3 regions of the Streptomyces sp. NPDC099050 genome follow, and region 2 is predicted to be linked to each of the others. Evidence: predicted binding sites of a transcription regulator. Region 2 holds the regulator's gene; each other region holds the start of a gene.
What was found. The regulator HrcA, encoded in region 2, represses chaperone genes, less so after heat shock. The targets are predictions, from matches to a motif close to TTNGCACTCNGNNNNNCNGAGTGCNAA.
Positions count from the first base shown of each region.

Region 1: groES (co-chaperone GroES) is a predicted target of HrcA. The motif match lies at 5,280-5,306, and genes of this name have one in related genera.
Region 3: groL (chaperonin GroEL) is a predicted target of HrcA. The motif match lies at 6,316-6,342, and genes of this name have one in related genera.

Region 1 is NZ_JBIWAE010000027.1:63,516-73,360, forward strand. It holds gene ACIQV3_RS33775 (helix-turn-helix domain-containing protein) at 1-319, shown strand, start outside; gene ACIQV3_RS33780 (hypothetical protein) at 361-846, shown strand; gene ACIQV3_RS33785 (acyl-CoA dehydrogenase family protein) at 966-2,123, shown strand; gene ACIQV3_RS33790 (acyl-CoA thioesterase) at 2,142-3,020, shown strand; gene ACIQV3_RS33795 (cation diffusion facilitator family transporter) at 3,048-4,010, shown strand; gene ACIQV3_RS33800 (hypothetical protein) at 4,087-4,515, opposite strand; gene groES (co-chaperone GroES) at 5,450-5,758, shown strand; gene groL (chaperonin GroEL) at 5,895-7,526, shown strand; gene ACIQV3_RS33815 (ester cyclase) at 7,637-8,335, opposite strand; gene ACIQV3_RS33820 (SDR family oxidoreductase) at 8,435-9,208, opposite strand; gene ACIQV3_RS33825 (MOSC domain-containing protein) at 9,218-9,845, opposite strand, start outside.
Region 2 is NZ_JBIWAE010000008.1:154,693-164,537, reverse strand. It holds gene ACIQV3_RS16120 (nitronate monooxygenase) at 1-681, opposite strand, end outside; gene dnaJ (molecular chaperone DnaJ) at 884-2,020, opposite strand; gene hrcA (heat-inducible transcriptional repressor HrcA) at 2,021-3,037, opposite strand; gene ACIQV3_RS16105 (MBL fold metallo-hydrolase) at 3,189-3,914, shown strand; gene ACIQV3_RS16100 (DUF3097 domain-containing protein) at 3,943-4,761, shown strand; gene hemW (radical SAM family heme chaperone HemW) at 4,893-6,125, opposite strand; gene ACIQV3_RS16090 (AMP-dependent synthetase/ligase) at 6,255-8,147, opposite strand; gene lepA (translation elongation factor 4) at 8,422-9,845, opposite strand, start outside.
Region 3 is NZ_JBIWAE010000020.1:109,873-119,717, reverse strand. It holds gene ACIQV3_RS29535 (S8 family peptidase) at 1-478, opposite strand, end outside; gene ACIQV3_RS29530 (protease inhibitor I9 family protein) at 882-1,238, shown strand; gene ACIQV3_RS29525 (Uma2 family endonuclease) at 1,254-1,856, opposite strand; gene ACIQV3_RS29520 (alanine/glycine:cation symporter family protein) at 1,963-2,925, opposite strand; gene ACIQV3_RS29515 (phosphoribosylanthranilate isomerase) at 3,102-3,719, opposite strand; gene ACIQV3_RS29510 (Uma2 family endonuclease) at 3,937-4,434, shown strand; gene groL (chaperonin GroEL) at 4,528-6,150, opposite strand; gene ACIQV3_RS29500 (cold-shock protein) at 6,519-6,725, opposite strand; gene ACIQV3_RS29495 (ubiquitin-like small modifier protein 1) at 7,161-7,439, opposite strand; gene thrC (threonine synthase) at 7,476-8,804, opposite strand; SAM riboswitch class I at 8,822-8,980, opposite strand; gene ACIQV3_RS29485 (glucosyl-3-phosphoglycerate synthase) at 9,225-9,845, shown strand, end outside.

The DNA of each region.
Region 1 (9,845 bases), on a different contig from region 2:
CGAGGCGGCCCGTACCCGGTTGGTCCGGCACCGGGACCCCGGCTTCTCGGGCCTGGTCGGCGCTGCCGAGGCCCGGGCCCACGCCGAGGCCGTGCTCGCGCCCCTCTCCTCCGCACTCCGGGAGACCCTGCACGCCTGGCTGGCCCACCACGGCAGCTGGGACCGCAGCGCGGCCGCCCTCGGCATCCACCGCAACACCGTCCGCCAGCGCATCTCCCGGATCGCCGGCCTGCTGGGCGAAGCCGACCTGGACGACCCGGACACCCGGATGGAGCTGTGGTTCGCGCTGCGCCACACCGACGGCCCGGACGGCCCGTAGGCCGTGTCGCGGCGTGCGACGGACGGGGAGACGCTGGGGACATGAACCGGCCGGACAGCCCCTCGGACCCCTCGGACCCCCCTCACTGGGGACCGCGCCCACCCCAGCAGCCGCAGCCGCACCCGCCGCCCCGGAGGCGCCGCCGATGGCCATGGGTACTCCTGGGCCTGCTCCTGCTCCTGCTCGGCGGCTGCACCGCCCTCTTCGCCGTCTTCGTCGACGAGGTGTCCGAGGAGGCCGCGCGCCCGGCCCGCATCACGTACGCGGCCACCGGCACCGCCTCGGGCGTGGCCATCACCTACTCGACCTGGCGCGACGGGAACCTGTCCACCAGCCAGGTCAGCGACCGGGCCCTGCCCTGGACCGAGGAGCTCACCACGAAGGGCTTCGTCAAGGGCGGCTCCCTCGTCGTCACCCTGGGCCCCGACGGCGGCACCGCCACCTGCTCGGTGACGGTGGACGACGACCCGCCCGTCACGGCGACGGCCACCGGCCCCCTCGCCTCGGCCGTCTGCGACGGCTTCTGACCGGCCTCCGGACCGACGTGCCCGACCTCACTCTGGACAGCACGACCAACTCGCCGGTAACTTAATCTGAGCAAGCGCTTAGATTGGGCGGCTGACTGCCGCGACGAAGGGAGTCGGCCGTGCGCCGTACGGTGTTCAACGAGGACCACGAGGCGTTCCGCGAGACCATCCGCGCCTTCATCGAGGCCGAGGTCGTCCCGGTCTACGACGAGTGGTTCGCGGCCGGCCAGGCCCCGCGCGAGTTCTACTACAAGCTCGGCGAGCTGGGCATCTTCGGCATCAACGTCCCCGAGGAGTTCGGCGGCGCCGGCCTGGACACCCACAAGTTCGAGGCCGTCCTCTACGAAGAGACCTCCCGCGCGGGCGTCAACTTCGGCGGCTCCGGCGTGCACGTCCTGCTCGCCCTCCCCTACATCAAGATGCTGGCGGGCGACGAGCAGAAGAAGCGCTTCCTGCCCAAGTTCGTCTCCGGCGAGGAGATGTGGGCCCTGGCGATGACCGAGCCGGGCACCGGCTCCGACGTCGCGGGCATGAAGACCACCGCGAAGCTCTCCGAGGACGGCACCCACTACGTCCTCAACGGCTCCAAGACCTTCATCACCGGCGGCGTGCACGCCGACCGCGTGATCGTCTGCGCCCGCACCTCCGCCCCCAGCGAGGACGACCGCCGCTTCGGCATCTCCCTCTTCGCCGTGGACACCAAGTCCGAGGGCTACTCGATCGGCCGCAAGCTCGACAAGCTCGGCCTGCGCACCTCCGACACCGCCGAGCTGGCGTTCGTCGACGTGAAGGTCCCGGTCGAGGACCTGCTCGGCGAGGAGAACAAGGGCTTCTACTACCTCGGCGCCAACCTGCCGTCCGAGCGCTGGGGCATCGCCTTCGGCGCGTACGCGCAGTCCAAGGCCGCCGTCCGGTTCGCCCAGCAGTACGTCACCGACCGCACCGTCTTCGGCAAGCCGGTCGCGCACTTCCAGAACACCAAGTTCGAACTGGCCGCCTGCCAGGCCGAGGTGGACGCCGCCGAGGCCGTCGCCGACCGCGCCCTGGAGGCCCTGGACGCCGGTGAGCTCACCGCCGCCGAGGCCGCTTCCGCGAAGCTGTTCTGCACCGAGGTCGCGCACCGCGTCATCGACAAGTGCCTCCAGCTGCACGGCGGCTACGGCTACATGAACGAGTACCCGATCGCCCGCCTGTACGCCGACAACCGCGTGAACCGCATCTACGGCGGCACCAGCGAGGTCATGAAGTCCATCATCGCCAAGTCGATGGGCCTGTAAGGCATCTAGCCTTCCCCCATGAACGAGGCCCTCACGACTCTCCTCGATCTGCTCGACCTCGAGCAGATCGAGGAGAACATCTTCCGCGGTACCAGTCGTTCCGCGCTGGTACCGCGGGTCTTCGGCGGCCAGGTCGCCGCCCAGGCGCTGGTCGCCGCGGGCCGGACCGTCCCCGCGGACCGCACCGCGCACTCGCTCCACTCGTACTTCCTGCGCGCCGGTGACCCCGGCGCGCCCATCGTGTACTCGGTGGACCGGATCCGCGACGGACGCTCCTTCACCACGCGCCGCGTCGTCGCCGTCCAGCACGGCCAGCCGATCTTCCACCTCTCCGCGTCCTTCCAGACGTACGAGGAGGGCCTCGACCACCAGGCCGCGATGCCCGACGCCCCCGATCCGGAGACCCTCCCGACGGCCGCGGAATCGCTCCCGCTCTTCCGCGGGGTCTTCCGCGACCCGGGCACCGTGGAACGCCTGATCGAGGCGCGCGGCGCGGTCGACCTGCGGTACGCGACGGTCCCGCCCTGGGGCAGCGTCGGCGAACCGGTCGAACCGCGCTCGCAGGTGTGGTTCCGCACCTCCGACAAGCTGGAGAGCGACGACGCGCTCCTGCACACCTGCCTGGCCACCTACGTCTCCGACATGACCCTGCTCGACTCGGTGCTGCTCGCGCACGGGAAGGGCGGATGGGCGGTCGGCGACGTGGTCGGCGCATCGCTCGACCACGCGATGTGGTTCCACCGGCCGTTCCGCGCCGACGAATGGCTGCTCTACGACCAGGAGTCGCCCTCGGCGGCGGCCGGCCGGGGCCTCGGCCAGGCCAGGATCTGGACCCAGGACGGCAGGCTCGCCGTGACGGTCATTCAGGAGGGCGTGGTGCGCGTCCCGCGCGCGTAGTACGGCCGTCCGACGTAACGTCACACCATGACCAGCAGCGATGCGATGGTGGACGGAAACGGAACCGACGGCCAGGCCGAGAACGAGAGCATCGGCACGGTCATCGTCGCCGTGGTCACCAACCTCGGCATCGCCGCGGCCAAGGCCGTGGGCGGCATCCTGAGCGGATCCAGCGCCATGCTCTCCGAGGCGGCGCACTCGGTGGCCGACACGGTGACCGAGGTGATGCTCCTGACCGCGCTGAAGCGGAGCGCGAAGCCGGCGGACGAGGCGCACCCACTGGGCTACGGGCCGGAGCGCTACATCTGGGCACTCCTCGCCTCGGTCGCCACCTTCGTCGGCGGCGCGGTGTTCGCCGTCTACGACGGCATCCACACCCTCCTCCACGGCGAGGACCCCGGAAACCCGACCCTCTCCTACATCATCCTGGCCGTCGCCGCCGCCCTGGAGGGATACTCCCTCCTGGTCGCCTGGCGGCAGGTCAAGAGCGAGGCGGCGCGGATGCGGGCGCCGCTGGGGCTGTACGTGAAACACACCCCGGACACGGCGGTGAAGGCTGTCCTCCTGGAGAACGTAGCCGCGCTGATCGGCCTGGCACTGGCGGCGGGCGGCCTGCTGGGAGCACAGCTCACGGGCTCGGGCGTGTACGACGGGGTCGCCTCGCTCCTCATCGGACTGCTGCTGGTGTGGGTGGCGTGGGAGCTGGGGCGCTCGAACGCGCAGTACCTGATCGGGCGGCCGCTGCCGGAGGGGATGCGGGCGCAGGTACGGGAGGAGCTCCTGTCGGTGCTGCACATCGAGGCCGTGCTGGAGCTGACCACGCTGGTGCAGGGGCCGTCGGAGGTGCTGATCGCGGCGAAGATCGACTTCCACGATCTGGCGTCTGCCGCGCAGGTGGAGGCGGCCTGCGAGATCGCCGAAACGCAGCTCCGCGACCGCTTCCCGGCGATCCGCCGCGTCTACCTGGACCCCACCCCCAGTCCTTCCTGACTCCGGCCTCGCACGGCTGCGCGGCGGCGCCCCGGGGGTTCCCGGGGCGCCGCCGTTGCTGGGTGACCTCCTGGGCTCACTTGCCCAGCTTCGCCTTGAGGTCCTTCTTGACCTGGTTCTTCACCACCTGCTTGTCGACCTTGTTCAGGTTCCCACCCGTACCGGTACCGTCGCCGCCCACGGCGGTGGCGTCACCGCTATTGATGGCATCGGCACTGGAGTCCCCACCCCGGGCATCTCCCGTAGTGATCGTGCACTTGCCCTTACAGCTGCCGACACCACTGTCGGCGTTGCCACCCTGCGAGGTCCCGCCGACGGTCGTGTTCTCGGCATTGGCGTCGCCACCCGTACCGATGCCATCCGCACTGTCGTCCTGAAGGAAGGACACCGCGTGCTGCGGAGCGGGGGCCGCCATCGCCGTGGCGGGAAGGGCTATGCCACCACCCAGCAGGGCGACGGAAGCGGAAGCAAGGACAAGGCGGCGGGTCGAAAGAATCTTGAACATGGCCGTTCTCCATTCGGAAAATCAAGAGAGGGAATTCGGGGTGACTTCCTGCCCTCTGGCTCTTCCGGCGTTTCCCGGTGAGGGCGTACTCCAAATAAACCCTCGGCCGGGATCCGCGTCACGCCACTCGCATTCGGGGCTTGACGCACCTGCCCGATCACGCTATGTCGCGTTCCAGCCCGGTGCGCGGATGCGGCTGGGTGGGCCCTGCGGGGCGGAGTTCCCCTACCCGCCCTTCCACCGTTCCCAGGCCTCCGCCCTGACCCGGTCCTCAAACGCCGGACCGGCTGAAGAGCAGGGGTCCCGGGCTGCGCCCGGACCCCTGGGGCTCCGCCCCAGACCCCGGTCCTCAAACGCCGGACGGCTGAAAGGGCGGGGTCGGTGGGGGCTGCGTGCCGGGGTCGGGGACGGGGGCGGGGTGGGGTGTTGGCCGGGACGTAAAGCGTGATTTGTGGCGCCCTACTCGGCATCACTGTCGAAGCAGAGGACAGGGCGCCTAAATCATGCAGTCCAGGCCGACACCCCACCCCCCCCCCCGCCCCCCCCCCCCCCCCCCCCCCCCCCCCCCCCCCCCCCCCCCCCCCCCCCCACCCGCAGCCAGCCCCCACCCAGGCCACCCCCAGCCCCGCCGGCGCTTGAGGCGCAGGGGCCCGGGGACCGGTCCCCGGCAACGGCGCCGCAGGATTCGGGGGCCGGGGGCGCCCCCGAGAACCCGGGAACGGGCCCCGCGCAGGCGGCCAAGGCTGCGAAACCAGCGGCGCGTATTGGCACTCCGCTTGACCGAGTGCTAATCCCCGGAATAGTCTCGCGTCTGGCACTCGCCCCTGGTGAGTGCCAACACGGCGACAGACGGATCCGGCACCCGCGACGACGGATCGACCTGGTCGCCACCTCAGACAATTAACCCCGGATCTCCGAAGCGGAAGGTCAGATCGTGACGACCACCAGCTCCAAGGTTGCCATCAAGCCGCTCGAGGACCGCATTGTGGTCCAGCCGCTCGACGCCGAGCAGACCACGGCCTCTGGCCTGGTCATCCCGGACACCGCGAAGGAGAAGCCCCAGGAGGGCGTCGTCCTCGCCGTGGGTCCGGGTCGCTTCGAGGACGGCCAGCGTCTCCCGCTGGACGTCACCGTCGGCGACGTCGTCCTGTACTCCAAGTACGGCGGCACCGAAGTGAAGTACAACGGCGAGGAGTACCTCGTCCTCTCGGCCCGCGACGTGCTCGCGATCGTCGAGAAGTAATCACTTCTCCAGTTTTGCTTTGAGCTACGCCCCTGGTCACCCCTGCTGATGCCGGGCGGCGAGGGGCGTAGTTCGTGTCTGACAGGCGGTCGCGGTGAGCGGCCGGGGATAGCAACGAGAGGGCTGAACCGCTCCCATGCCGAAGATTCTCAAGTTTGACGAGGACGCCCGTCGCGCCCTTGAGCGTGGCGTCAACAAGCTCGCCGACACCGTCAAGGTGACGATCGGTCCCAAGGGCCGCAACGTCGTCATCGACAAGAAGTTCGGCGCTCCCACCATCACGAACGACGGCGTCACCATCGCGCGTGAGGTCGAGCTCGACGACCCGTACGAGAACCTTGGCGCGCAGCTCGTCAAGGAGGTCGCGACCAAGACCAACGACGTCGCGGGTGACGGCACCACCACCGCCACCGTCCTGGCGCAGGCGCTGGTCCGCGAGGGTCTGCGCAACGTTGCCGCGGGTGCTTCCCCGGCCGCCCTGAAGAAGGGCATCGACGCCGCGGTCAAGGCCGTGTCCGAGGAGCTCCTCGCGACCGCCCGCCCGATCGAGGACAAGTCCGACATCGCCGCCGTGGCCGCGCTCTCCGCGCAGGACCAGCAGGTCGGCGACCTCATCGCCGAGGCGATGGACAAGGTCGGCAAGGACGGTGTCATCACCGTCGAGGAGTCCAACGCCTTCGGCCTGGAGCTCGAGTTCACCGAGGGCATGGCCTTCGACAAGGGCTACCTGTCCCCGTACATGGTCTCCGACCAGGAGCGTATGGAGGCCATCCTCGATGACCCGTACATCCTGATCAACCAGGGCAAGATCTCCTCCATCCAGGACCTCCTGCCGCTGCTCGAGAAGGTCATCCAGGCCGGCGCCTCCAAGCCGCTCCTGATCATCGCCGAGGACGTCGAGGGCGAGGCGCTCTCCACCCTCGTCGTCAACAAGATCCGTGGCACCTTCAACGCCGTCGCCGTCAAGGCGCCCGGCTTCGGTGACCGCCGCAAGGCGATGCTCCAGGACATGGCCACCCTCACCGGTGCCACCGTCATCGCCGAGGAGGTCGGCCTCAAGCTCGACCAGGCCGGTCTGGACGTACTGGGCTCCGCCCGCCGCGTCACGATCTCCAAGGACAGCACCACCATCGTCGACGGTGGCGGCTCCTCCGAAGAGGTCCTCGGCCGCGTCAACCAGATCAAGGCCGAGATCGAGTCGACCGACTCGGACTGGGACCGCGAGAAGCTGCAGGAGCGCCTGGCGAAGCTCGCCGGCGGCGTCTGCGTCATCAAGGTCGGCGCCGCCACCGAGGTGGAGCTCAAGGAGAAGAAGCACCGTCTCGAGGACGCCATCTCGGCGACCCGCGCCGCGGTCGAGGAGGGCATCGTCTCCGGCGGTGGCTCCGCTCTCGTCCACGCCGTGAAGGTGCTGGAAGGCAACCTCGGCCTGTCGGGCGACGAGGCCACCGGTGTCGCGGTCGTGCGCCGCGCCGCCGTCGAGCCGCTGCGCTGGATCGCCGAGAACGCCGGCCTCGAGGGCTACGTCATCACCGCGAAGGTCGCCGAGCTCGAAAAGGGCCAGGGCTTCAACGCCGCCACGGGCGAGTACGGCGACCTGGTCAAGGCCGGCGTCATCGACCCGGTCAAGGTCACCCGCTCCGCGCTGGAGAACGCCGCTTCCATCGCGTCGCTGCTGCTCACGACCGAGACCCTGGTCGTCGAGAAGCCGGCCGACGACGAGGGCGACGCCGGTCACGGCCACGGTGGCCACGGCCACAGCCACTGACCTCGTCAGCAAGCACGGCAAAGCCCCGGTCACCGCTGCCAAGCGGCGGTGACCGGGGCTTTCCCGTCTGCTGTCCGGTGCTGCGCTGTCCAGTGCTGTGCTGTCCGGTGCTATCCGGGCATCATGCCCATCTGGCGCATCAGGCCCGGTGCGTCGTAGTACCACCAGTCCTCGGCGATCTGACCGTTCTCGATCCGGCAGGTCGTACAGCCCGACATGGTGAATTCCCTGCCGGTCGGCGCGACCCCCATGAACTCGCCCTTGTGGGTGCCCTCCCAGTCCCACAGGGTGGTGACGCAGTCGCCTTCGGCGATCTGCCGCGTCATGTCCATGCTCATCTCGAAGGCGCCCCGCCACATGCCGACGGTCTTGCGGATGCCCTCGCGGCCGTTGCCCTCGCCGGCGCTCTCCATGATGTCGTGGGTGACGTAGTCCGCCGCGATGCACTCCTCGACGACGTCGAAGTTGCCCTTGCCCAAGACCTCTTCGAAGAAGCGGTTCACGACGAGCTTGTTGAGGTACTCGTCGCGGACCACGTCGAGGTTCATGAACTTCGGCATGCCCTCGCAGAGCGCCACCATCTCCTGGAACATCCGGTCGGTTTCCGGGAGTTGAGAGTTCCTCATGGCCTCTTCGTACGAGGGGAATTCGACGAGGTCCACATAGTGGGTCCTGGAGTCGCGGTCCCTGCCGATGAGGGTGTGGGTGACCGTGCGCTTGCCGGCGGTCTGCTCGGCATAGCGGTCGATGAGACTGTTCATCTCGTCGAAGCGCTTGGTCTCGTAATCGATCACTTGTACGAATGTCATCGCGTCGCCTCCCGCGCTGGATGGGACACATCCAGTCTAGGGAGATTTCACCCATATGCCGCGTTTACCCACAGGTCACCACGGGACCGGTGGATGCGGTCACTGGGGCCCGTACTTGCGCCCCGTACGCGAGGACATCCCGCCCAGCAGCCCCCGCGGGGTCAGCTTCACCACGCCCATCAGCGCCTTGTACCGCGGATCCGGGATCGACACCGTCTTGCCCCGCGCCAGATCGGCCAGCGCCGCGGCCACCAGCTTGTCGGCGTCCAGCCACATCCAGCCGGGGATGTTGTCCGTCCCCATGCCCGCCCGCTCGTGGAACTCGGTGCGCACGAAGCCCGGGCACAGCGCCATCATCCGTACGCCCGACCCGGTCAGGTCCTTGGCCGCGCCCTGGGTGAACTGCACGACCCAGGCCTTGCTCGCCCCGTACGTGCCGCGCGGCAGGAAGGCGGCCACCGAGGCCACGTTGATCACGCCGCCGCGCCCGCGCGAGCGCATCGGCTCCACGGCCGCCGAGGTCAGCCGCAGCACGGCCTCGATGTGGACCTTCAGCATGGTCAGCTCGTCGGCCATGGACACTTCGAGGTAGCGGCCCTTGTTGCCGAAGCCCGCGTTGTTCACCAGCAGGTCCACCGGGTGCTTGCGGTCGGCGAGGCGCTCCTCGACCGCCGTGATGCCCTCCTCGGTGGAGAGGTCGGCGGCCAGCACCTCGGCCTCGATGCCGTGCCGGTCGTGCAGCTCGGTGGCCTGCTCGCCGAGGCGCTTGGTGTCCCGCGCCACCAGGACGAGGTTGTGCCCCTGGGCGGCGAGCCGCCGGGCGAAGGCGGCGCCGATGCCCGCCGTGGATCCCGTAATCAACGCAGTCGTCATAGGCGCAACCTAGTCGCCCCGGTTCCCGTACTTCTCCACGTGGGCCAGCGCCTTGTCCCGAGCCTCCGGCTCCAGCGCCTCGCCCGCCGCCAGCGTGCGCGGCAGGAGCTCCCGCTCGGTGGTGAAGGCGCGGAACCAGAACTCCACCGTCACCTCGTGGTCCGGGCGGTGCACGACCTCGACGGTGTCCCCGGGGGAGACCGAGCCTTCCCGCAGGACCCGCAGGTAGGCGCCCGGCCGGGCCTCCCGGGTGAACCGCTTGACCCAGGCCCTCTCGCCGAGCATCCCCTGGAAGGTCCGGCACGGGATGCGGGCCGAGGCCACCTCCAGGAGCAGGTCGGGGCCGACCCGCCAGCGCTCGCCGAGCAGTGCGCCGTTCACGTCGAGGCCGGCGGTGGTGAAGTTCTCGCCGAAGATCCCGCCGGACAGTTCGCGGCCGAGCTCCCGCTCCCACCAGTCCAGGTCCTCGCGGGCGTACGCGTACACGGCCTGGTGGTCACCACCGTGATGGCGCAGATGGCAGACGTCGTCCCCTTCGACGCCGCTCGCGCCGACGCCCTTGGGGCCCGGCGCGAAGACCCGTACGGGGCCGGGCGCGGGGATCTTGCCGTGACCGGTCAGCCCGCCCGGGGCATCG
Region 2 (9,845 bases):
GGCGATCTGCGAGCCGCGCATCAGGCCGCCCGCCGCGATGATCGGCAGGGCCACGGCCTCGCGCACCTGCGCGACGAGCGCGAGCAGACCGACTCCGGCGGTGCCGTCGCCCTGCGGGTCGTCGCGGTGGGTGCCCTGGTGGCCGCCCGCCTCCACGCCCTGGACGCACACGGCGTCGGCGCCGGCCGCCTGGGCGGCTCGGGCCTCCTCGACGGAGGTGACGGTGGCGATCGTGTACGTACCGACCTTGCGCAGGCAGGTGAAGGCCGCGGGCGAGGGCAGGCCGAAGGTGAACGAGACCACGGGTACCGGGTCTTCGATGAGAATGGCCAGTTTGGCGTCGTAGCCGTCGTCGCTGGTGCCGATGATGTCCTCGTCGGCGAGGGAGATCTCGTACCAGGACGCCTCGCTGGCGAGGTGCCCGCGGTAGACCTCCAGGGCGGCCGGGTCCGCGTGGGAGGTCTGCGGCAGGAAGAGGTTGACGCCGAAGGGGCGGCGGGTGAGCGCGCGCAGCCGCTTGATCTCCTGGTACATGCCGTCGGCGGTCTTGTACCCGCCGGCGAGGAAGCCCAGCCCGCCCGCTTCGCACACGGCGGCCGCGAGCGGCGGGCAGGACGCGCCGCCCGCCATGGGCGCCTGCACGATCGGGTACGCGAAGAGACCGTTCGGTGCGGAGGACATGAGCTGCATCGTGCCATGTCCCGCTCACGGGACCGAATCACCGCATTCGCCTGGCATAGTCCCCTTCACCGGGGTGCCCGAATACCGCCGCCGCCCCGCCGCCGCGCAGGCCGCGAGCCCGGTCCGGGGCATCCCCGGACCGGGCTCGCAGGCGTTCTCGTACACCGCCGGGACGCCGCCCTTACGGTGCTCCGCGCGCGGCTCAGCGCCCGTTGAAGGCGTCCTTCAGGCGGCTGAACAGGCCTTGCTGACCCGGCGCGAACTGGCCCATCGGCCGCTCCTCGCCCCGCAGCTTGGCCAGCTGGCGCAGCAGGTCCTCCTGCGCCGGGTCCAGCTTGCCGGGGGTGGTGACCTCGACGTGCACGATCAGGTCGCCGCGCCCGCCACCGCGCAGGTGGGTGACGCCGCGCCCGTGCAGCGGGATCGCCTGCCCGGACCCGGTGCCGGGCCGGATGTCGATCTCCTCCAGGCCGTCCAGCGTCTCCAGCGGGCACTTGGTGCCCAGGGCCGCCGCGGTCATCGGGATGGTGACCGTGCAGTGCAGGTCGTCCCCGCGCCGCTGGAAGGTCGGGTGCGGCAGCTCGTGGATCTCCACGTACAGGTCGCCGGCGGGGCCGCCGCCGGGGCCGACCTCGCCCTCGCCCGCGAGCTGGATCCGGGTGCCGTTCTCGACGCCGGCCGGGATCTTGACGGTGAGGCTGCGGCGGGAGCGGACCCGGCCGTCGCCCGCGCACTCGGGGCACGGGGTCGGGACCACGGTGCCGAAGCCCTGGCACTGCGGGCAGGGGCGCGAGGTCATGACCTGGCCCAGGAAGGACCGGGTGACCTGCGAGACCTCACCGCGGCCGCGGCACATGTCGCAGGTCTGCGCCGAGGTGCCGGGGGCGGCGCCCTCACCGGAGCAGGTGGTGCAGACGACGGCCGTGTCGACCTGGATGTCCTTGGTCGTGCCGAAGGCGGCCTCGTCCAGTTCCAGGTCGAGGCGGATCATGGCGTCCTGGCCCCGGCGGGTCCGCGAGCGCGGTCCGCGCTGCGAGGACTGGCCGAAGAAGGCGTCCATGATGTCGGAGAAGTTGCCGAAGCCACCCGCTCCGAAGCCGCCGGCCCCGCCGCCGCCCGAGGAGGACAGGGGGTCTCCGCCGAGGTCGAAGACCTGCTTCTTCTGCGGGTCCGAGAGGACCTCGTAGGCGGCGTTGATCTCCTTGAAACGCTCTTGCGTCTTGGGATCGGGGTTCACATCCGGGTGCAGCTCGCGTGCGAGCCGCCGGAAGGCCTTCTTGATCTCGTCCTGCGATGCGTCGCGGCGCACGCCGAGAACGGCGTAGTAGTCCGTGGCCACTTACGACTCCGCCAGGATCTGTCCGACGTAACGTGCCACTGCGCGTACCGCTCCCATCGTTCCGGGGTAGTCCATGCGGGTCGGTCCGACCACGCCGAGTTTGGCGACTGCTTCGCCGCCCGAACCGTAGCCGACCGAGACGACGGACGTGGAGTTCAGTCCCTCGTAGGCGTTCTCATGCCCGATCTTTACGGCCATTCCCGACTCACTGGCCTCGCCCAGCAGCTTGAGGAGCACGACCTGCTCCTCCAGCGCTTCGAGCACCGGCCTGATCGTCAGGGGAAAATCGTGTCCGAAGCGGGTGAGGTTGGCGGTGCCGCCGATCATCAGCCGCTCCTCCGCCTCCTCGACCAGCGTTTCGAGGAGGGTGTCGAGGACGGCCTTCACCGTCACCCGGTCCTCGCTCTCGAAGGACTCCGGAAGGTCCTTCACCAGCGGCGGCACGTCCGTGAACCGGCGGCCGACGACACGGCTGTTGAGGCGCGCCCGCAGGTCCGCGAGCGAGGTGTCCGCGAAGGGGGTCTGGCAGTCGACGAGCCGCTGCTCGACCCGGCCGGTGTCCGTGATGAGGACCAGCATCAGGCGGGCCGGGGCCAGCGAGAGCAGTTCCACGTGCCGGACGGTGGACCGGGTGAGCGAGGGGTACTGGACGACGGCGACCTGCCGGGTCAGCTGCGCGAGCAGCCGCACGGTACGGCCGACGACGTCGTCGAGGTCGACCGCCCCGTCGAGGAAGTTCTGGATGGCCCGGCGCTCGGGCGTCGACAGCGGTTTGACCCCCGCCAGCTTGTCGACGAAGAGGCGGTAGCCCTTGTCGGTGGGGATCCGGCCGGCGCTGGTGTGGGGCTGCGCGATGTAGCCCTCGTCCTCCAGCACGGCCATGTCGTTGCGCACGGTCGCGGGCGAGACGCCGAGCCGGTGCCGCTCGGTGAGCGCCTTGGAGCCGACCGGCTCCTCCGTCCCGACGTAGTCCTGGACGATGGCGCGCAGCACTTCGAGTCTGCGTTCGCTGAGCATCGCGCACACCTCCATCGTTTCCGTCGTTCGCGGCTTCGGCAGGCTCTGCCTGCTGGCACTCCGGGCGTTCGAGTGCCAGAGATCCCCCGGTCAGTGTACGGCGGGGTGGTACACCCCTAGCAAGGGCGGCCCGCCAAGGTAGCGTCGCGGCATGGACGTGCGTTGGGAAGAGGCGGGCTGGGAACGGCTCACCGAACGGGCCGGCCGCAAGCGCCTGCCGGTGTGGGATTGCACCGTGGGACTGGTGGTGGGCGAGGATTCGGCCCTTCTGATCGACCCCGGGTCCTCCCTGCGGGAAGGCGCGCTGGTGCGCGCCGAGGCGGAGCGGCTGGCGGGGCGGCGCGTGACCCATCTCGCATTCACACACGGACATTTCGACCACGTGTTGGGCGGGGCGGCCTTCGCCGGGGCGGAGGTCTACGGCCCGGTCGGGCTGGACGCCCTGCTCTCCGCGAGCCGGGAGGAGCTGCGGGCCGACGCGGTCCGGCACGGCCTCGCGGAGACGGAGGCGGCCGAGGCGGCGGACCTGCTGGTGCTCCCCCGGCACCTGGTGTCGGGCGAGTGGAACCTCGACCTGGGCGGGGTACAGGTCCTCCTGGCGAACGTGGGCCCGGGGCACACCCGGCACGATCTGGCCGCCTTCGTCCCCGGCGAGCGCGAGGTGGTCTTCTGCGGCGACCTCGTCGAGGAGTCGGGGGAGCCGCAGGCGGGCCCGGACGCGGCGCCCCGGCAGTGGCCCGCCGCACTGGACCGGCTCCTCGCCCTGGGCGGGGACGACGCTCTGTACGTACCGGGTCACGGAGCGGTGGTCGAGGCGGCCTTCGTGCGTGCCCAACGCGACACACTGGCGGCGCGTTTCGGCGTGTCGGACTCGTGAGGGGACCCGCTCTCCTACCCTCGGCCGGATGCGCGAGTACTCCCCCGACCTAACCCCGCAGTGGAAGCGCCCCAAGCCCGTCCCCGAGGTGCCGGCCGATCCGGACCTGGTGGTCGAAGTGGCGGGTACGGACTTCTGCGGCGCGGTGGTGGCCTGCGAGGCGGGCACGGTGACCCTGGAGGACCGCTTCGGCAAGCGCCGCGCGTTCCCCCTCGAGCCCCGCGGCTTCCTCCTGGACGGCGCCGTGGTGACCCTGACCCGCCCGGCCCGGGGGCCGGCCGCCCCGGCCCGTACCGCCTCGGGCTCCCTCGCCGTGCCCGGAGCCCGGGCGCGGGTGGCCCGGGCGGGCCGGATCTACGTGGAGGGCCGCCACGACGCCGAACTCGTCGAACGGGTCTGGGGCGACGACCTGCGGATCGAGGGCGTCGTGGTGGAGTACCTGGAGGGCATCGACGACCTCCCCTCCGTCGTGGCCGACTTCGCCCCCGCGGCCGACGCCCGGCTGGGCATCCTGGTCGACCACCTGGTCCCGGGCTCCAAGGAGTCCCGCATCGCCGCCGCGGTGACCTCCCCGCACGTCCTGATCGTGGGCCACCCGTACGTGGACGTCTGGCAGGCGGTGAAGCCCTCCGCCCTCGGCATCCGCGCCTGGCCGGTCATCCCGCCCGGCCAGGACTGGAAGACGGGCATCTGCCGCGCCCTGGGCTGGCCGGAGAACACCGGGGCCACCTGGCAGCACATCCTGTCGCGCGTGACCTCGTACAAGGACCTGGAGCCGACCCTGCTGGGCGCGGTGGAGCACTTGATCGACCACGTGACGGCACCCTCCAGCCCCGCCGGCGTTTGAGGCGCGGGGGTCCGGGGGCTGGCCCCCGGCAACGGCGCCGCACGCGGCAAGGGGGGTCCGGGTGGAGCCCGGGGAACGGTGGAAGGGCGGGTCGGGGAAGGCCCCGCAGGGCTCCCCCACCCCGGACGGGGCTAGTCGACCAGGTCGCGGACCACCGCGTCGGCCAGAAGGCGTCCACGCAGCGTCAGAACGGCCCGCCCGGCCGCGTACGGGCCCGCTTCGAGGAGACCGTCGGCCAGGGCGCGCCGCGAGGCGGTGAGACCCGCCGGCGCGAGCAGCGACAGCGGCACCCCGTCCACGAGCCGCAGCTCCAGCAGGATCCGCTCCACCCGCCGGTCCTCCTCCGAGAGGAGCTCCCGCCCGGCCCCGGGCGACCGCCCCTCCGCCAGCGCCGCCGCATACGCGCCCGGGTGCTTCACGTTCCACCACCGCACCCCGCCCACGTGCGAGTGCGCTCCGGGTCCGGCCCCCCACCAGTCGGCCCCGCGCCAGTACAGCTCGTTGTGCAGGCACCGCCCGGCCTCGGAGGTGGCCCAGTTCGAGACCTCGTACCAGGAGTACCCCGCCTCGGCCATCACCGCGTCGAGGATCAGGTACCGGTCCGCGTGGACGTCGTCGTCCGTCATCGGGACCTCGCCACGGCGAATCCGCCGCGCCAGCTGGGTGCCCTCCTCCACGATCAGCGCATAGGCGCTGATGTGATCGGGCCCGGCCCCCAGGGCCGCCGACAGCGACGCCCGCCAGTCCTCGTCCGACTCCCCCGGCGTCCCGTAGATCAGGTCCAGGTTCACGTGCTCGAAGCCCGCCGCCCGCGCCTCCGCGACGCAGGCCTCGGGCCGGCCGGGGGTGTGCGTACGGTCCAGCACCTTCAGGACGTGCTGCTTCGCGCTCTGCATGCCGAAGGAGATCCGGTTGAAGCCGCCCGCGCGCAACTCGGCCAGGTACTCCGGGTTCACCGACTCCGGATTGGCCTCGGTGGTGACCTCTGCGTCCTCGGCCAGCCCGAATTCCTCGCGGATCGCCGCGAGCATCCGTACGAGGTCGCCGGCGGGCAGCAGCGTGGGCGTGCCGCCGCCCACGAACACGGTCCGGACGGCCCGGGGGTCGTCCCCGAGCACCTTCCGCGCCAGCCTGACCTCGTCGATCAGGGTGTCGGCGTAGTTCTCCCGGGAGGCGAGCACACCGCCGGTGCCCCGCAGCTCGGTGGCCGTGTAGGTGTTGAAGTCGCAGTACCCGCAGCGCGTGGCGCAGTACGGGACGTGCAGGTAGAACCCGAGCGGCCGCTCGCCCGCGCCCGCCAAGGCGTGGAGCGGCAGGGAGCCGTCTTCGGGCATGGGTTCACCGTCGGGCAGTGCGGAAGGCATGCGCCCATTGTCCCGCACTGCCCCAAGGTCGTTTACGGTCTCTCGGCGTGCCCCGAACCGCGGCCCGGACCGTGCCCGAACCGCGGCCCCGGACCGCGACCCGGACCGCACTCCGGACCGCGCCCGGCGCTACGCCTCCCGGGACCCCTCGTACATCTCCTCGATGAGGTGCTTGAACTCGCGCTCGACGACCGGCCGCTTCAGCTTGAGGCTCGGGGTGAGGTCCCCGTGCTCCACGTCCAGGTCGCGCGGCAGGAGGCGGAACTTCTTGACCGTCTGCCAGCGCTGGAGGCCCTCGTTGAGGGTCTGGACGTAGGTCTCGATGAGCCGGTTCGTCTCGGGCGCGGCCAGGACCTGGGAGTACGTCTTGCCCTCCAGGCCGCTCTCGGCGGCCCAGACCAGGATCGAGGGCTCGTCGAGGGCGATGAGGGCGGAGCAGAAGTTCCGGTCGGCGCCGTGGACGACGATGCTGGAGACGTAGGGGCAGAGCGCCTTGAACTGTCCCTCGATCTCCGCCGGGGCGACGTACTTGCCGCCCGATGTCTTGATCAGGTCCTTCTTGCGGTCGGTGATGCGCAGGTAGCCGTCCGCGGAGAGCTCGCCGATGTCGCCCGTGTGCAGCCAGCCGTCGGCTTCCAGCACCTCGGCGGTCTTCTCGGGCTGCCCGTGGTAGCCCTGCATGATGCCGGGGCCGCGCAGCAGCACTTCGCCGTCGTCGGCGATGCGGACCTCGGTGCCGGGGAGCGGCTTGCCGACGGTGCCGGTGCGGTAGGCCTCGCCCGGGTTGACGAAGGAGGCGGCGCTGGACTCGGTGAGCCCGTAGCCCTCCAGGATGTGGATGCCCGCGCCGGAGAAGAAGTAGCCGATGTCGGGGGCGAGGGCGGAGGCGCCGGAGACGGCGGCGCGCAGGTTGCCGCCGAAGGCCTCGCGGAGCTTGGAGAAGACGAGCTTGTCGGCGACCTTGTGCTTGGCGGCGAGGCCCAGGGGGGCGCTCGCCCGGCCGGTGCGGCGGAAGTTGTCCTGGGTGACCTTGGCGTACTCGCGGGCCACGCCGACGGACCACTGGAAGATCTTGTACTTGGCCCCGCCGCCGGCCCGGGCCTTGGCCGCGACCCCGTTGTACACCTTCTCGAAGATGCGCGGGACGGCCGCCATGTAGGTCGGCTGGACGATCGGCAGGTTCTCGATGATCTTGTCGATGCGGCCGTCGACGGCGGTCACGTGGCCGACCTCGATCTGGCCGGAGGTCAGCACCTTGCCGAAGACGTGCGCGAGCGGCAGCCAGAGGTACTGGACGTCGTCCTTGGTGATCAGACCGGTGGCCACGGTGGCCTTGGCCATGTACGACCAGTTGTCGTGCGGCAGCCGCACGCCCTTGGGGCGGCCGGTGGTGCCCGAGGTGTAGATGAGGGTGGCGAGCTGGTCGGCGGTGATGGCCGCGATCCGCTCCTTGACCACCTCGGGGTGCTTGGCCAGGTACTCGCGGCCGCGCGCCTCCAGGTCGGCCAGCGAGAGCACCCAGCCCTCGGGGTCCCCGTCGGCCGCGACGGCGTCGGCGGCCTCCACGACCACGACGTGGGCCAGCTCGGGCAGGTCGGCGCGGCGCTCACGGGCCTTGGCCAGCTGCGCGCCGTCCTCGGCGATCAGGATCCGGCTCTCGGAGTCGGAGAGGATGTACGCCGACTCCTCCGCGTTCGTGGTCGGGTAGATGGTGGTCACGGCGCCGCCGGCGCACATCACGCCGAGGTCCGCGAGGATCCACTCGACCCGGGTGTTGGACGCCAGCGCGACGCGCTGCTCCGGCTGGATCCCGAGCTCCACGAGTCCGGCCGCGATGGCGAAAACCCGGTCGGCGGCCTGTCCCCAGCTGAGGGACTTCCAGTCGTCCGGGCCGCCCTTGCCGTCCGCGGCGGGGACCGGGTAGCGGTAGGCCTCGCCGTTCGGCGTGGCGGCGACACGCTCCAGGAAGAGGGTCGCCACGGTGGGCGGGCGGTTCTCGATCAAGGTCTGTGTGTCGCTCACGGACATCCTCCGGACCACGCGGCAGGGCATGTACAGGGCTTGTAACTGGCGAGTAACCAACGAGCAGTGATCAGACTAGGGGCCCTCCGCCTGGCGCGTAAGGGCCCCTGGGCCGCCGATTCATAACGAAGCGGGCCCCCGCGACCCCGCGACCCCGCGTTCCGCTCCGCGGCCGGATACGGAGCAGGCCCCCGCGCCGGAGCACGGGGGCCTGCTTCGCATCCGCTTCGTATCCGCTTCGTATCCGCTTCGAATCCGAAGACCGTCGCCGCGGCTACTTCTTCTTGCCGCCGGACTCGTCGCTGGAGAGGACGGCGATGAAGGCCTCCTGGGGGACCTCCACGGAGCCGACCATCTTCATGCGCTTCTTGCCTTCCTTCTGCTTCTCCAGCAGCTTCCGCTTACGGGAGATGTCACCGCCGTAGCACTTGGCGAGGACGTCCTTGCGGATGGCGCGGATGGTCTCGCGTGCGATGACGCGGGAGCCGACGGCCGCCTGGATCGGGATCTCGAAGGCCTGCCGCGGGATGAGCTCGCGCAGCTTGGCGACCAGGCGCACGCCGTAGGCGTAGGCGGCGTCCTTGTGGCAGACGGCGGAGAAGGCGTCGACCTTGTCGCCGTGCAGCAGGATGTCGACCTTGACCAGGCTGCCGGACTGCTCGCCGGTGGGCTCGTAGTCGAGGGAGGCGTAGCCGCGCGTCTTGGACTTCAGCTGGTCGAAGAAGTCGAAGACGATCTCCGCGAGCGGCAGCGTGTAACGGATCTCGACCCGGTCCTCGGAGAGGTAGTCCATCCCGAGGAGGGTGCCGCGGCGCTGCTGGCAGAGCTCCATGATCGCGCCGATGAACTCGGAGGGCGCGAGCAGGGTGGCCCGTACGACCGGCTCGAACACGTCCGAGATCTTGCCCTCGGGGAACTCGCTCGGGTTGGTGACGGAGACTTCCTTGCCGTCTTCCATGACGACGCGGTAGACCACGTTCGGCGCGGTGGCGATCAGGTCGAGGCCGAACTCGCGCTCCAGGCGCTCGCGCACCACGTCCAGGTGGAGCAGGCCGAGGAAGCCGACGCGGAAGCCGAAGCCCAGCGCCGCCGAGGTCTCCGGCTCGTAGACCAGCGCGGCGTCGTTGAGCTGGAGCTTGTCCAGGGCCTCGCGCAGGTCGGGGTAGTCCGAGCCGTCGAGCGGGTACAGGCCCGAGAAGACCATCGGGCGCGGGTCCTTGTAGCCGCCGAGGGCCTCGGTCGCGCCGTTGTGCAGGCTGGTGATGGTGTCACCGACCTTGGACTGACGGACGTCCTTCACGCCGGTGATGATGTAGCCCACCTCGCCGACGCCGATGCCGTCGGCCGGGGTCATCTCCGGGGAGGAGACGCCGATCTCCAGCAGCTCGTGCGTGGCGCCGGTCGACATCATCCGGATGCGCTCGCGCTTGTTGAGCTGGCCGTCGACCACACGCACGTACGTCACGACACCGCGGTACGAGTCGTACACGGAGTCGAAGATCATCGCGCGGGCCGGGGCGTCCTTGGGGCCGACCGGGGCCGGGACCGTGGCGACGATCTTGTCGAGCAGCACGTCCACGCCGAGACCGGTCTTCGCGGAGACGCGCAGGACGTCCTCCGGCTGGCAGCCGACGAGGTTCGCGAGCTCCTCGGCGAACTTCTCCGGCTGGGCGGCCGGCAGGTCGATCTTGTTCAGGA
Region 3 (9,845 bases), on a different contig from region 2:
TGCCCGTGTCGAGGATGTACGCGGTCACCCCGGCGCCGTTGCCCTGGGTGGTGAAGGTGTTGTCGAGGGGCAGGTTCGTCTGGTCGATCCGGTCCAGACCCCAGGACGCCGACGGCCCGCGCAGGGCGGCGTCCTTCGTCACGGTGCTCGACGGGGCCGAGACCTTCGCGTCCGTCTCCACCGACTTCACGCCCAGGGCGACGCGGGCGATCTCCAGCTGGAGCTTCGTCATGGGGACGGCGAAGCCGTTCATGGCCTTGGTGTAGAGGAACTTCGGCTTGAGGCCCAGCCGCTCCGCCACCTTGGCCGGGTCGAAGCCCGGCTCCAGCGTCACGATGTACTGGCCGGGGATGGCGTTGGCCGAGACGGTCAGCGGCACGGGGGTCGGCTCGGGCAGGACGTCGGCGGACGCGGCTCCGGCGGCCACCGGGACGACCGCGAGCAGGGCTGCGGTGGCGGCGCGGGCGAGCAGGCGCATGGGCATCGAGGGGACTCCCGAAAGGTGGAGGGCTGCATGCGGAAGCCGCCTCCGTTCGATGGGAACAGCGGTGCGGAATCCGTCCCGGAGTGCGACCCTCCCCTTCATCGGCGGGCCGGTCGCGGGACTTGACCGGCCCGGACCGGCCGTACGGCGGCGCCGCGAGCTGATTCCCGTACCGACTGAGGAAAGGATTCCGCACCCTCATACGCGGCCTCCCGGCCTGCGCGGCCCCCGCTCCGGCCCGCGCGGCGCGGGCCGGCAGGTTCACCCGTACGGAAGGCACCCGCGCGCGCATCCGGCGAGGGGCGCACGCGCGGTTCCCGCGGTTCACCCCCGCCCGCGACCGCCGCGCCGCCGCGGGTCGTTGACCGGACCGGCCGTACGTGGTGGCCTCGCCGTCATGCGTACCCGTACGAGCTGGACCCTGCCGACGGCCCTCGCCGCCCTCGCCCTGGCGGCCTCGGCCGCCCTGCCCGCGCACGCCGCCCCCCTCGCCCCCACCACCGGCCCCGCGGCTCCCGCGTCCCGTACGGCCCCGGCCGAGTGGCCGGCGTACATCGTCACCGTGCACCGCGGCCTCGACCCGGCCGCCGTCGCCGACGCGTACGGAATCACCCCGGTCCACGTCTACCGCCACGCCCTCAACGGCTTCAGCGCCCGACTCTCCCCCGGCCAGGTCGACTCCCTGCGGTCGACGGCCGTCGTGACCTCGGTCGAGCCGGACGGCCCGGTCACGGTCGCCGGCCCGGCGTTCTAGCGGTCCTGCCCCGGATCAGTGCGGGAAGCTCCCCGTGTCGAGCGTCAGCGCGAAGGGCTCGGGGAGCCGCAGCCCGTCGCCGAAGGCGACCCGGTCGGCGTGCTTGTAGGCGCCGTTCTGCGGCTCGGTGAACAGGGTGGCCGTGGGGCCGTGCTCGTCGAAGCGGTCGATGAGGAGGTAGACCGGGACGGGGGCGTGGGCGTAGGCCCAGAGCTTCTTCTTCCGGTCGTCCTCGGCGTTGCTCTTGGAGGTGATCTCCACGACGAGCAGCGCCTCGGCGGCGTCGACGGGGTCGGAGACCTCGGCTGCGACGTCATCGACCAGGGCAGCGGGGGCGACCACGAGGTCGGGCACGTAGAGCTTGTCGAGTGCGGCGATGTGGATGCCGAGGGTCTGATAGACCTCCCACTCGGGCGGCAGGATCCCGTACAAGGCGCGCTGCACCCTGGCCGCGATTCCGTTGTGGTGGCGGTGGGGCGGCGGCACCAAGGTGATCTGTCCTCCGTCGATCTCGGCGCGCCAGCCCTCCGGCACGTCCAGGCCACGCCAGCTCTGTAGCAGGTACTCCCACGTGGGGCCGTCGGCGTTCCGGTCGGGCTCGACCATGGCTGCGGTCATCGCGGGTCCCCTCTCTTGTGGCATATGCCAGCGAGCGTAGACAGACGGGTTCACGGCATGCGGCCGCTTCGTTCAGCGTCCCACGATCGAGTGGCGGAAGCGCCCTCTACACCCGCTCCGGCGCCTGCGCCGACGGGACCGTCAACCGGACCGGGTCCCAGCACTGGACCCCGCGGAGGTCCGGCATGCGGTCCCGGGTGAAGACCGGCTCCAGGCCCGCCCGGCGCTGGGCGAGGTAGTCGTCCAGGAGCCGGAAGGCGATGGCCGACAGCGGGATGATCGCGGCGAGGTTGATCAGCGCCATGAGGCCCATGAACACGTCCGCCAGGTTCCAGACGACCGACACCGAGCCGAGCGAGCCCAGGACGACCGCCGACAGGACGAGCACCCGGTACCCCGGCAGGACCCACCGCTTGCGGGTGATGAACTGGATGTTGGTCTCGCCGTAGTGGTAGTTCCCGATCATGCTGCTGAAGGCGAGCATGAAGACCACCACGGTCAGGAAGTGGCCGGCCCACCCGCCCAGCGTGTCGCTCAGCGCGGTCTGCGTCAGGTCCGCGCCCTGGCGGCCCGACAGCTCCGGGTTGGTGACCAGGACGATGAAGGCCGTCATCGTGCACACGAGGAGGGTGTCGAAGAAGACGCCCAGGGACTGTACGAGGCCCTGCTTGACCGGGTGCGAGACCTCGGCGGCGGCGCCCGCGTTCGGGGCCGAGCCCAGGCCCGCCTCGTTGGAGAACATGCCGCGCCGGATGCCCTGCTGGATCGCCGCGCCGATGCCGCCGGCCGCCAGCTCGCGGAAGCCGAAGGCGCCGCCGACGATGTTGCCCGTCCCGACGCGCGCGGCGGCCGAGATCGTGAAGGCGCCGAAGGACGAGACCTGCTTGCGGCCGTCGGCGCGCGGCGGGGTCTTCTCCTTCACCACCCGGAACATCTCGGGAAGCAGGCGCAGCTGCACACCCCGGGAGCGGACCGTGAAGTGCAGGCCCGCACCGACCACCAGCGGAATCAGCAGGTAGGTCCAGAGATGATCGTTGATGTTGACGATCACCGAATCCAGAGTGTCCATGATGCGAAGTCTCCCCGGGGCGGAAGGCCCGCGGACAGGGACCTACGTCCGCCGCCGAAGGGTCCGAAGACCCGCGTCTCGCGCCCTTCGCCCCCTTCCCCTCCGCTCCGGGTCCCTTCGCCCCCTTCCCCTCCGCTCCGGGTCCCTCCGCTCCGGGTCCCTCCGCTCCGGGTCCGTCAGCCCCGGCCGGGCCCCGCCGCGCGGGCCGCCGTGATGAAGGCGCGGATGAGGTCCGGGGACTTCACGCCGCGCTCGCTCTCCACGCCGCTGGAGACGTCCACGCCCCAGGCGCCCGTGACCGCGAGGGCCCGCGCCACGTTGGCCGGGGTCAGCCCGCCCGCCAGCAGCCAGCGGCCCGCGGGGGCCGTGAACTCCGCCGAGCCCCAGTTCCACGGCTTGCCGGAGCCTGGGTCCGGGGCGTCGATCAGGAGCAGGTCCTCGCCGTACTCCCCGCAGCGCTCCACGTGGTGCGCCGTCGCCCGCAGCAGGGTGCGGCCCTCGGCGCGCAGCGTCGCGAAGTCCTCCGGGCCCTCCTCGCCGTGCAGCTGCACGCCCCGTACGCCGCTCTCCTCGGCGAACCGCCGCACCTCGGCGACGGACTGCCCCCGGAACACCCCCACGGTGAGCACCCCGTCCGGAACGCCGGCCGCCAGCTCCCGCGCGATGGCCGCGTCGACCGTACGCGGGCTCCCGGGCGCGAAGACGAAGCCGACGGCATCCGCCCCAGCGGCAACGGCCGCCTCGACGTCACGGGCGGTCTTCAGACCGCAGATCTTCACGAAGAGATCGCTCATGCCATCAGTCAACCAAAGCCCCCCGATCGGTGGTGCCCCGTCTCGGCACCCGGGCGCGACCGCCCACCCGCCGCTAGCCTGGAACCAGGCTCACGCCCAGTACACGGCACGCCACGCCACGCGGAGGACAACGGTGACGATCATGATCGACCGGGCCACACCCATAGAGACGACGTATCCACCGTCATTCGAGAGTCTCCTGCACACGGTCGCGGAGATGGACACACCAGTCGGCTTCAAGGCCGAGCTCATCCGGGGGAAGATCGTCGTGTCGCCGTTCTCCACGCTGCGCTACCTGCGCAGCATGCGTGCGCTTCGTGAGCAGCTCAAGGTCCATGCCCCCGAGGGGTACATCACCGAGACCTCACCCATTCTCTTCCGGTTCCCCGCCGCAGAGCGAGCCTACGCACCCGACCTGTTCGTCGCAGACGAGGCTGCCTTCGATGAGGAGGGCCGTCACGCGGACAGTGCGGCCCTGTCTCTGGTCGCCGAGTTCACTTCCGTGTCCACCAAGGACGCGGACTGGAACGAAAAACTGGAGGTGTACGGCCGACTGGTCCCCGTGTACCTGGTCGTCGACATGCAGGAGAAGGAGATCACCTGCTTCTCCGACCCCTCGCCGCACGGCTACCGCTTCCGTCAGACGGTGTCCTTCGGCGAGGACCTGCACGTCCCCGAGCCCTTCGACTGCACCGTCGACACCTCCGCGTTCTGAAACGCCCGAGGGCGGCACCCCCAGCTGGGGGTGCCGCCCTCGATACGTGATGCGAACAGCCGATCTACCTTCGGGCCGGAGCCCGGGGGTGGATCAGAAGTCCATGTCGCCGCCCGGCATGCCGCCGCCGGCAGCCGCGCCGGCCTTCTCGGGCTTGTCGGCGATGACGGCCTCGGTGGTGAGGAAGAGGGCCGCGATCGACGCCGCGTTCTGCAGCGCGGAGCGGGTGACCTTCGCCGGGTCGATGATGCCCTCGGCGATCATGTCCACGTACTCGCCGGTCGCGGCGTTCAGGCCCCAACCGATCTGCAGGTTGCGGACCTTCTCCACGACGACGCCACCCTCGAGACCACCGTTGACGGCGATCTGCTTGAGCGGGGCCTCCAGCGCGAGCTTGACGGCGTTGGCGCCGGTCGCCTCGTCGCCGGTGAGCTCCAGCTTGTCGAAGACCGAGGAGGCCTGCAGCAGGGCCACGCCGCCACCGGCGACGATGCCCTCTTCGACGGCCGCCTTCGCGTTGCGAACGGCGTCCTCGATGCGGTGCTTGCGCTCCTTGAGCTCCACCTCGGTCGCGGCGCCGGCCTTGATGACCGCGACACCGCCGGCGAGCTTCGCCAGGCGCTCCTGCAGCTTCTCGCGGTCGTAGTCCGAGTCGGAGTTCTCGATCTCGGCGCGGATCTGGTTGACGCGACCCTGGACCTGGTCGCTGTCACCGGAGCCGTCGACGATGGTGGTCTCGTCCTTGGTGATGACGACCTTGCGGGCGCGGCCGAGCAGGTCGAGACCGGCGTTCTCGAGCTTGAGGCCGACCTCCTCGGAGATGACCGTGCCGCCCGTGAGGATGGCGATGTCGCCGAGCATGGCCTTGCGACGGTCACCGAAGCCCGGAGCCTTGACGGCGACGGACTTGAAGGTGCCGCGGATCTTGTTGACGACGAGGGTGGAGAGCGCCTCGCCCTCGACGTCCTCGGCGATGATCAGCAGCGGCTTGCCGGACTGCATGACCTTCTCCAGGAGCGGCAGCAGGTCCTTGACCGAGCCGATCTTGGAGTTGACGATCAGGATGTACGGGTCGTCGAGGGACGACTCCATGCGCTCCATGTCGGTGGCGAAGTACGCCGAGATGTAGCCCTTGTCGAAGCGCATGCCCTCGGTGAGCTCGAGCTCCAGGCCGAAGGTCTGCGACTCCTCGACCGTGATGACGCCTTCCTTGCCGACCTTGTCCATGGCCTCGGCGATGAGCTCGCCGATCTGGGTGTCGGCGGCGGAGATGGAGGCCGTAGAAGCGATCTGCTCCTTGGTCTCGACGTCCTTGGCCTGCGCCAGCAGGGCGGCGGAGACGGCCTCGACGGCCTTCTCGATACCGCGCTTGAGGGCCATCGGGTTCGCACCGGCGGCCACGTTGCGCAGGCCCTCGCGGACGAGCGCCTGGGCGAGAACGGTGGCGGTGGTCGTACCGTCGCCGGCGACGTCGTCCGTCTTCTTGGCGACTTCCTTGACCAGCTCTGCGCCGATCTTCTCGTACGGGTCCTCGAGCTCGATCTCCTTGGCGATGGAGACACCATCGTTGGTGATCGTGGGGGCGCCCCACTTCTTCTCAAGGACGACGTTGCGACCCTTGGGGCCAAGGGTGACCTTGACGGCGTCGGCGAGCTGGTTCATGCCTCGCTCGAGACCGCGCCGGGCCTCCTCGTTGAACGCAATGATCTTGGCCATCTGAAGTGGTCCTCCCGGACAGCGGTGGATTGCTCCCGGACCGCGCCCGCGCCCGCGACGGACGGCCTGCGTGCCCGGCGGTTTCTTCCCGCCGGACCCTGCGGGCCTCACTGACCCGGTCCTCGTTTAGTAGCACTCTCACCCGGAGAGTGCTAACGCCAATGATTAGCACTCGACCACCCCGAGTGCAAGCGGCTTCGCGCAACCCGGGATGAACACCCGGACGCCGCAAGGGCTCCGGGACCGCCACGCACGAGGGGCCCGCATCCCGTGTCCAGGATGTGGGCCCCTCGTACATATGCCGTTGTGCCGTCGTGCGCGGCCGCTGTGCGTGACCGCGGACGTGTAGGTGGCCGATCGCGGTCGGACTAGCCGGCGGCGAGCTTGACCATGTCCGCCTGCGGACCCTTCTGGCCCTGCGAGATCTCGAACTCGACCCGCTGACCCTCTTCAAGGGTGCGGTACCCGTCCATCTGGATGGCGCTGTAGTGGACGAACACATCCGCACCACCGTCGACCGCGATGAAGCCGTAGCCCTTCTCCGCGTTGAACCACTTGACGGTGCCCTGAGCCATGCCTAACTCCCCTATTACTGGCCCTTGCGCAGGACCGCACTTCGCGGTCCCGGGTCAGAACTTGCGCCGGAACGCCTCGACCGGGGCTGAATGTATCCGCACCGCTGCTGTCTGCAACAGGTCATTCCGACGAGAAATCTGGACACGGCAAAAGATTGAAATAGGGTGAAAACCCGGAATATTCCAGGGCAACTCGGGCCGGACAAACCACGCCAAGGACCCATAGCGCACTTGCATGTTGACTCAATGTCAACCCTCACGCGACCCGTTCATATGCGGCGGGCAAGAACAGCGGAGGGGACTTCCCCAACTCTACCGCGCCCAATCCAGCAGAATTGCCCCCTCCGTTTCTTAACGGAGGGGGCAATTCAGTTTCTACGAGGTCCTGCCAGGCCCTACGAGGTGCCGCGAAGTGCCGCGAGGTGCCGCGAAGGCTCAGCAGCCGCCCGCGACGGCGGGGATGATCGAGATGCCGGCGCCGTCCGGCGTGGACGTCTGCAGCCCGCCCTCGAAGCGCACGTCGTCGTCGTTGACGTAGACGTTGACGAAGCGGCGCAGCTTGCCCTGGTCGTCCAGGACGCGCGCGGCGATGCCGGGGTGGCTCGCCTCCAGGGACTGGATGACCTCTTCGAGGGTCGCGCCCTCGGCGGAGACCTCGGCCTGGCCGCCGGTGTAGGTGCGCAGGATGGTGGGGATGCGGACGTTGACGCTCATGGCGCTACTGCCTTTCCGGTGTGCAGGGAGGAGGAATCAGGCGAGGTTGGCGGCGCGGAACGCGTCCAGGCTCGGGCGGATCGTGGCGGTCTGGCCACTGTCGGCGGCCACCGCCTCCAGGGTCTTGAGGCCGTCACCGGTGTTCAGGATCACGGTGGTCAGCGTGGGGTCGAGCTGCCCGTTCTCGACGAGCTTCTTCGTCACGCCGACGGTCACGCCGCCCGCGGTCTCGGCGAAGATGCCCTCGGTCTGCGCGAGGATCTTGATGGCCTCGACGACCTGCTCGTCGTTGACGTCCTCGACGAACCCGCCGGTGCGGCGCGCGATGTCCAGGACGTACGGGCCGTCCGCCGGGTTGCCGATGGCCAGCGACTTGGCGATGGTGTTCGGCTTCTGCGGGCGGACCACCTCGTGACCGGCCTTGAAGGCGGTCGAGACGGGGGAGCAGCCCTCGGCCTGGGCGCCGAAGATCTTGTACGGCTTGTCCTCGACGAGGCCGAGCTTGATCAGCTCCTGGAGACCCTTGTCGATCTTCGTGAGCTGCGAGCCGGACGCGATCGGGATGACGATCTGGTCGGGCAGCTGCCAGCCGAGCTGCTCGCAGATCTCGTACGCCAGGGTCTTGGAACCCTCGCCGTAGTACGGGCGCAGGTTGACGTTGACGAAGCCCCAGCCCTCGCCCAGCGGGTCGCCGATGAGCTCGGAGCAGAAGCGGTTGACGTCGTCATAGTTGCCCTCGATGCCGACCAGGTCGCCACCGTAGACACCGGCCATGACGACCTTGCCCTGCTCCAGGTCGTGCGGGATGAACACACAGGAGCGGAAGCCGGCGCGGGCGGCCGCGGCGCCGACGGCGCCGGCCAGGTTGCCGGTGGAGGAGCAGGAGAGGGTGGTGAAGCCGAAGGCGCGGGCGGCCTCGACGGCGATGGCCACGACGCGGTCCTTGAAGGAGTGCGTCGGGTTGCCGGAGTCGTCCTTGACGTACAGCTTGCCGGTGAAGCCGAGCTCCTTGGCCAGGTTGGCCGCGTCCACGAGCTTGGTGAAGCCGGGGTTCAGGCTCGGCTTGGAGGCCACGTCCGCCGGGACGGGCAGCAGCGGCGCGTAGCGCCAGATGTTGTTCGGGCCGGCCTCGATGGCGGCGCGCAGGGCTTCCGGGTCGCCCAGGGGCAGCTCGTAGGCGACTTCGAGCGGTCCGAAGCACTCGGCGCAGGCGAAGATCGGGCCGAGCTCGAAGCGGGTACCGCACTCACGACAGGAAAGGCCGGTGGCGGGACCGAGGTCGACGGAGGCACCGACGGTGCCGGCTTCGACGACAGTATTGCTTTCAACGGTTTCGGCAGAGGTTGCGACAGACTGTGCAGCCATGATGGCGAGGCCCTTTCTCCTCATCTTCCCCATGGCGCACTTCGCCATGAGACGGAATTGGCACCTTCCCTAGCCGGGGACCTCGCTGGCGGCGCTGGAATGCGCGATCGCGAGAACCGACTGGAGGGTTGCCGGGGCTTCAACGGGCCGTGTCCCTCTGCCCCTCTGGATGAGCGGTATGGCACCGGCAGACGCGCTCTGTGGCGCGCCGGTGCGTTTGTGCGCGGGGCCCCCGGCATGCGGTGGGCCATCGCGTTGTTCAAGACTGTAACCGAAGGCCCGGGGGGTTGAGACAGCCGTCCGAACCGCGAGATGGATCACATTTCGGTCCAAACCCGCGATGGACCCCATGATGAACGCCGTGACGAACCCAGTGACGGACCCAGTGATGAACCCAGTGATGAACAGGGAGTGCTGAAGGTGCTGGAAGAGGTGGAGCGCTGGTTGGCAGACCGCTCCTGGTCCGCCGCCGACCGACCGCTCGGCCAGCTGCTTTCCGCCAAGCGGGCAGCGGGGACCACGGTGAGCGTGGTGTTGCCGGCGCTGAACGAGGAGGCGACGGTCGGCGCGATCGTCGAGGTGATCCGGCGCGATCTGATCGAGGGGCTGCCGGTGCCCCTGGTGGACGAACTCGTCGTGATCGACTCGGGCTCCACCGACCGCACCGGGGAGGTCGCGGCCAAGGCCGGGGCCCGGGTGGTGCACCGCGACGAGGTCCTGCCGCGGATCCCGGCGCTGCCCGGCAAGGGCGAGGTGCTGTGGCGCTCGCTGCTGGCCACCACCGGGGACATCGTCTGCTTCGTGGACGCAGACCTGCGCGATTTCTCGTCCGCCTTCGTCTCGGGGATCGTCGGCCCGCTGCTGACCGAGCCGGACGTGCGGTTCGTCAAGGCGATGTACGACCGCCCCCTGGGCCCGGAGCTCGGCGGCCCGGAGCTCGGCGCCTCGGACTTCCGCGCCGCGGACTTCGGCGCCGCGGACTTCGGCGACCCGGCCTCCGCCAAGGCCCACGGCCAGGGCGGCCGGGTCACGGAGCTGGTG